DNA from 2 places in the Streptomyces sp. NBC_00667 genome. Region 1 is predicted to be linked to the other one. Evidence: riboswitches for the same ligand, from Rfam matches in the RefSeq annotation. Region 1 holds a riboswitch; the other holds the start of a gene.

Region 1 (3,394 bases):
ATGACCCAGCCGAGCTGCGCGTGCTCGGGGACGTGGCTCTGGATGAAGAGCGTGCAGCGCTCGGGGTCCAGACCGGCGGCGAGCAGCTGCGCGGCGGAGAGCCGGGTGTTCGCGCGGAGGTCCTTCGGATCCTGCGGCATGGTGATCGCGTGCAGGTCGACGACCATGTAGAAGGCGTCGTGCGTTTCCTGCAGGGCGACGTACTGCCGGATGGCTCCGAGGTAGTTCCCGAGGTGGAACGAACCGGAGGTGGGCTGGATGCCGGAGAGCGCGCGAGGACGATCAGAAGCCATGGGTTCATTCTCTCAGGTGCGGGGGCGGGCTCGGGCCCGCCGCTGGCCGGAACCTTCCGGGTCGCGACCCCTGCCCCGCCGAGCCGGCCCCGGTACCGACCGGTAGCGCCCCGACCGGATCCCGCCCCGGCCGAGCGACCGCTTTCCGCTGGTCGTGCGGGCTGGGACGGGACCGCGGGGCGCCCGCACCACACAGCCCCGCCGGCCCCACCCGGCCCCGCCGGCGCTTGAGGCGCGGGTCCGGGCGGAGCCCGGTGCCCGGCGGAGCCGGGTTCCCAGGGGGCTCCGCCCCGGACCCCGCGCCTGCCCCGCGCGGCGGGGCTGGTTCGCCGCGTCAGGAGAGGGGGAGCCCCGGGGCCGGGAAGGCGGCCATGAGGTCCGAGACCTCCGCGCGGATCGCGGTCAGCGTCCGCTCGTCCGCGGAACCGGCCGCGTCGACCGCCCGCGCGATCCAGTCCGCCACCACCGGCATGTGCTCCACCGACAGCCCCCGCGACGTCAGCGACGGCGTCCCGATCCGGATCCCCGACGGGTCGAACGGCTTGCGCGGGTCGAACGGCACCGTGTTGTAGTTCACCACGATCCCCGCCCGGTCCAGCGCCTTCGCCGCCACCTTCCCCGGCACCCCCCGCGAGGTCAGGTCCATCAGGATCAGGTGGTTGTCCGTACCCCCGGACACCAGGTCGAACCCCCGCTCCAGCAACGACGCGGCCAGCGCCTTCGCGTTGGCGACGACCGCGTGCGCGTACGTGACGAAGGCCGGCTGCGCCGCCTCGTGCAGGGCCACCGCGATGCCCGCCGTCGTCTGGTTGTGCGGGCCGCCCTGGAGGCCCGGGAAGACCGCCTTGTCGATGGCCTTCGCGTGCTCCTCCCGGCACATCAGCATCGCGCCGCGCGGACCCCGCAGGGTCTTGTGGGTGGTCGTGGAGATGACGTCCACGTGACCCGCCGGGCTCGGGTGCGCCCCGCCCGCGATCAGGCCCGCGATGTGCGCCACGTCCGCGACCAGGAGGGCGCCCGCCTCCTTGGCGATCGACGCGAAGGCCGCGAAGTCGATCGTGCGCGGGAGCGCGGTACCGCCGCAGAACATGATCTTCGGCCGCTCGGCGAGGGCGAGGTCGCGGACCGCGTCGTAGTCGACGAGCCCGGTGTCGGCGCGGACCCCGTACTGCACGCCCCGGAACCAGGAGCCCGTCGCCGAGACGCCCCAGCCGTGCGTGAGGTGCCCGCCCATCGGCAGCGCCATGCCCATCACCGTGTCGCCCGGCCGGGCGAAGGCCAGGTACACGGCCAGGTTCGCCGGGGAACCGGAGTACGGCTGCACGTTCGCGTGGTCGACGCCGAACAGGCCCTTGGCCCGCTCGACGGCGAGGGCCTCGACGCGATCGATGTTCTGCTGGCCCTCGTAGTAACGGCGGCCCGGGTAGCCCTCGCTGTACTTGTTCTGCAGGACGGTGCCGGAGGCCTCCAGCACCGCCGCCGACACGTAGTTCTCGCTCGGGATGAGGCGGAGCGTCTGCGCCTGGAGGGTTTCCTCGGCCGCGACGAACGACGCCAGCTCGGGGTCGGTCGCGGAAAGGGCGGGATGGCGGCGCGCTGTCATGGCGGTCCTCCGGGGTCGATGTCTGGTCTCGTCCCCGCGAGGCCCAGGCGAGCGGCCCTGTGTGCGGTCCTGCCCGCACGACTCCCCCGGAGTCGTTTCCCCGTGCGCCAGTCGCCGTGCGTACGGCCCACCTTAGCGGGCACGCCACGAGAAAGGTTTCTCCGTCCGGTATACGAGCGAACATGGAAAGTGACGCCACCCTCGTCGACTGCCTGACGGACGATCGGAGACCCCGTGTCGAAGACTGCTGATGCCATCCGCTCCGCCGACGCGCACAGCGCGCACAACTACCACCCGCTCCCGATCGTCGTCTCGTCGGCGCAGGGCGCGTGGATGACCGACGTGGAGGGCCGCAGGTACCTCGACATGCTCGCCGGCTACTCGGCGCTCAACTTCGGCCACGGCAACCGCCGTCTGATCGACGCCGCCCGCGCGCAGCTGGAGCGGGTCACCCTCACCTCCCGCGCCTTCCACCACGACCGCTTCGCGGACTTCTGCACCGAACTCGCCGCCCTGTGCGGCAAGGAGATGGTGCTGCCGATGAACACGGGTGCGGAGGCCGTGGAGACGGCGGTCAAGACCGCCCGCAAGTGGGGGTACGAGGTCAAGGGCGTCCCGGACGGACATGCCAAGATCGTCGTGGCGGCCGACAACTTCCACGGCCGGACCACCACCATCGTGTCCTTCTCGACGGACCACGAGGCCCGCGACCACTTCGGGCCGTACACCCCCGGGTTCGAGATCGTGCCGTACGGGGACCTCACCGCGCTCTCCCACGCCCTGACCTCGAACACCGTGGCCGTGCTGCTGGAGCCGGTCCAGGGCGAGGCGGGCGTCCTCGTCCCGCCGGCCGGCTACCTCCAGGGCGTACGGGAACTCACGCGCGAGCGGAACGTCCTGTTCATGGCGGACGAGATCCAGTCGGGCCTCGGCCGTACCGGCGAGACCTTCGCGTGCGCGCACGAGGGGGTCGTGCCGGACGTGTACATCCTCGGCAAGGCGCTGGGCGGCGGCGTGGTCCCCGTCTCCGCCGTGGTCGCCGACCGGGACGTGCTGGGGGTGTTCCGGCCCGGCGAGCACGGGTCCACCTTCGGCGGGAACCCGCTGGCCTGTGCCGTCGCCCTGGAGGTGATCGCGATGCTGCGGACCGGCGAGTACCAGCAGCGCGCCACCGAGCTCGGCGACCACCTGCACCGGGAGCTGAACCTGCTGGTGGGCAGTGGCGCCGTGACCGCCGTACGGGGCCGCGGCCTGTGGGCGGGCGTCGACATCGACCCGGCGCGCGGCACGGGCCGGGAGATCTCCGAGAAGCTGATGGAGCTGGGGGTGCTGGTGAAGGACACCCACGGATCGACCATCCGGATCGCCCCTCCGCTGGTGATCAGCAAGGAGGACCTGGACTGGGGCCTGGACCGGCTGCGGACGGTGCTGGCCGTCTGACGGGACCCGTCCGAGGGGCCTAGAGGATGACGTGGGGCAGGAAGCGGGCGTACTCGTC
Region 2 (3,394 bases), 1.5 Mb from region 1:
GGCGCCGCCGCGGGCGGCGTCGTGGGCGACGGCCTCCGCGGCGTGGTCGACCAGCGGCGCCGGCCCGGCCCCCGGCATCAGCGGGCCCCGTGGGCGGGGGCCAGCGCCTCCACTCGCTCGGCCAGGGCGAGGTCGGTCTCGGTGACCGCGTCGCCCGCGCTGTGGGTGTTCACCGACACCCGGACCGTGTTGTAGCCGAGGGTGAGGTCGGAGTGGTGGTCCAACTCGTCCTGCACGACGGCGATGTGGGCGACGAGCGCGCTCGCCGCGAGGTGGCTGCCCAGCCGGTACGTGCGCTGGATCCGGTCGTCTTCGAAGGCCCAGCCCGGGAGTTCCCGCAGCCGGTCCTCGATCTCCTTCTGGGAAAGCGGCTCGCCCGACATCCACACGCTCCTTCACGCTCCGGTCGGCCCGACTGCCTGACGTGGTGTCAAGGTTCCCACAGCACGTGCCGTCGGGAGGCCCCCCGCGCACCGGCACGTACCGTTTCTCGCGGTCTTCCGGCTAACGTCGGGCCATGACCTCTGCGGGTGTGGGCGCGCTGCTGCGTACGTGGCGGGAGCAGCGCGGTATCAGTCAGCTGGAACTGGCGGGGCGCGCCGGTTCCTCGTCCCGGCACATCAGCTTCGTGGAGAACGGCCGCTCCCGGCCCAGCGAGGAAATGGTGCTGCGGCTGGCGGAGCACCTCGACGTACCGGTGCGGGAACGCAACGTCCTGCTGGTGGCCGCCGGTTTCGCGCCCCGGTACGCCTGCACCCCGCTGGACGCGCCGGAGCTGGGCGTGCTGCGCGAGGGGCTGGAGCGGCTGCTGAACGCGTACGAGCCGTATCCGGCGCTGGTGGTGGACGCGACGTACCAGGTGGTCGCGGCGAACCGGGGCATCACGATGCTGCTGGGCGGCGTGGCGGAGCACCTGCTGGAGCCCCCGCTGAACGCGATGCGGCTCACCCTGCACCCGGAGGGGCTCGCCCCGCGGATCCACAACCTCCGCGAGTGGCGCGGGCACCTGCTGGCGCAGATGGAACGGCAGCTCGCGACGGCCCGCTCGCGGGCGCTGCGCGCGCTGTACGAGGAGGTGGCGGCGTACCCGGTGGCGGAGCGCGGGCGGCCCGGGGACGGGGAGCCGGCGGAAGCGACCGCCTACCTCGCGCTTCCGCTGGTGATCGAGCACGAGGGACACGTCCTGTCCTTCGTGTCCTCGATCTCCACCTTCAACACGCCGATGGACGTGACCGTCGCCGAGCTGGCCGTGGAGACCCTCCTCCCGGCCGACCCGGCGACGGCGAAGTACCTGCGCTCACTGGGCCCCTGACCGCCCCGGCGCGGCGCGGGCCGCCGGTGGCGGGTGGGGCTCAGAGCTCCGCGAGGTCGAGGCCGGCCTGGGCGGCGGCCGCCCGGACGGTCTGCTCCAGCAGGACGGCGATGGTCATCGGGCCGACACCGCCGGGCACCGGGGTGATCAGCGAGGCGCGGGCGGCGGCCGACTCGAAGTGGACGTCGCCGACGTTGCCCTCGTTGTACCCGGCGTCCAGGACGACCGCGCCCGGCTTGATGTCCTCGCCCCGGATGAACTCCGCCTTGCCGACGGCGGCGACCAGCACGTCTGCCTGGCGCACGATCGAGGGCAGGTCCACGGTGCGCGAGTGACAGTAGGTGACCGTGGCGTTGCGCTCCAGCAGGAGCATCCCGGCGGGCTTGCCCAGGATCGCGCTGCGGCCCACGACCACGGCGTGCTTGCCGGTGAGGTCGACGTCGTAGGCCTCCAGCAGCCGCATGATGCCGCCGGGCGTGCAGGAGACGAAGCCGGGGAGGCCGAAGCCCATGGCGGCGAAGGAGTGCATGGTGACGCCGTCGACGTCCTTGCCGGGGGCGATGGCCTCGAAGGCGGCGCGCTCGTCGATGTGGTGCGGGACGGGGTGCTGGAGCAGGATGCCGCTGATCTGCGGGTCCTCGGAGAGCTCGGTGAGCTTGGCGACCAGTTCCGCGGTGGTGGTCTGCGCCGGGAGCTCCACGTGGCGGGAGGTGATCCCGGCCTTGGCGCAACGGTTCTGCTTCATGCGTACGTAGGTGACCGACGCCGGGTCCTCGCCGACCAGCACGGTCGCCAGACAGGGGGCGGTGCCGGTGCGCTCGGTGAGCTTGGCGGCCTGGGCGGCGGTCTGCTTCGAGATGCGGCGGGCGAGGGCGGTGCCGTCCATCAGCCGGGCGGTCCGGTCCGGGGTGTGGGCCTGGGCGGTCGTCATGGGGTCTCCTGAGCGTCGCTGCGGTTTCGCGGTCGCGGTTCGCCCAGGCGCGCGGCAGTCGACGTACGGGATGCGGGTACGCCGGGCCGCTCCCCGGTGGTGATCCACCCGAACGCCAGTCACGGCCCGCCGCCCACTCTAGTCGACCCGGCGGACGGGCCCCTTCGGGCGGACCCCGGCGGGCGGACTCCTCGAGCGGCCCCGGCGGGCTGTGCGACAACCCGGTGGATCACCGGAACGGGAGCTGGGAGGATTCCGACATGACGCGCACTTTCGACGATCTCGTCGGCGAGGCGGACTCGGTCTCCGTGGAGGGCTGGGACTTCTCCTGGCTCGACGGCCGGGCCACCGAGCAGCGGCCCTCCTGGGGCTACCAGAAACTGCTGGGCGGGCGGCTGGCGGGTGTCCGCTCCGCCCTGGACATCCAGACCGGCGGCGGGGAGGTGCTGGCGGGCGCCGGGCCGCTGCCCCGCCTGACGGTGGCCACCGAGTCCTGGCCGCCGAACGTGGCCAGGGCCACGCGACTGCTGCACCCGCTGGGCGCGGCCGTGGTCGCGGACGCCGACGAGCCGCCGCTGCCGTTCGGCGACGAGGCCTTCGAGCTGGTCAGCAGCCGGCACCCGGTGACCGTGTGGTGGGACGAGATCGCCCGCGTGCTGACCCCGGGCGGCACGTACTTCTCGCAGCAGGTCGGTCCGGCGAGCGTCTTCGAGCTCGTGGAGTACTTCCTCGGCCCGCAGCCGCAGGAGGTGCGGCGGGCCCGGCACCCCGACGACGCCCTCGCGGGGGCGACGGCCGCCGGCCTGGAGGTCGTGGACCTGCGCTCCGAGCGGCTGCGTACGGAGTTCCACGACATCGGCGCCGTGGTCTACTTCTTGAGGAAGGTGATCTGGATGGTGCCGGGCTTCACGGTCGGGCACTACCGCGACCGGCTGCGCGAACTGCACGAACGGATCGGGCGTGAAGGCCCGTTCGTCGCACACACCGCCCGTTTCCTCATTGAAGCCCGCAAATCGGACTGAGGCGGGGGCGGGAGGAGGGCGGACGGATCAGGGCCGTATCGGGTTGCGCGGCCACAGCGTGGCGCAGGTCACTCAATTCAGCGCGTAACGAATCGACTCGGGCGTGCGATGAACCGACAGGTGTCCTCG

The links. A riboswitch is a leader RNA that binds a small molecule or an ion and turns the genes downstream of it on or off. The one in region 1 is predicted to bind ZMP and ZTP.
Region 2: it holds a riboswitch for ZMP and ZTP, as region 1 does, so the genes downstream of both, OHA81_RS25870 (bifunctional 5,10-methylenetetrahydrofolate dehydrogenase/5,10-methenyltetrahydrofolate cyclohydrolase) here and glyA (serine hydroxymethyltransferase) in region 1, are expected to answer to the same signal.

Annotation. Positions count from the first base shown of each region.
Region 1 is NZ_CP109022.1:4,181,113-4,184,506, reverse strand. Features, by position in the region: gene trpS (tryptophan--tRNA ligase) at 1-293, opposite strand, end outside; gene glyA (serine hydroxymethyltransferase) at 628-1,896, opposite strand; ZMP/ZTP riboswitch at 1,931-2,021, opposite strand; gene rocD (ornithine--oxo-acid transaminase) at 2,131-3,336, shown strand; gene OHA81_RS19510 (glutathionylspermidine synthase family protein) at 3,356-3,394, opposite strand, start outside.
Region 2 is NZ_CP109022.1:5,656,923-5,660,316, reverse strand. Features, by position in the region: gene OHA81_RS25885 (class I SAM-dependent methyltransferase) at 1-78, opposite strand, end outside; gene OHA81_RS25880 (4a-hydroxytetrahydrobiopterin dehydratase) at 78-383, opposite strand; gene OHA81_RS25875 (helix-turn-helix domain-containing protein) at 518-1,312, shown strand; gene OHA81_RS25870 (bifunctional 5,10-methylenetetrahydrofolate dehydrogenase/5,10-methenyltetrahydrofolate cyclohydrolase) at 1,353-2,243, opposite strand; ZMP/ZTP riboswitch at 2,278-2,376, opposite strand; gene OHA81_RS25865 (methyltransferase domain-containing protein) at 2,504-3,265, shown strand.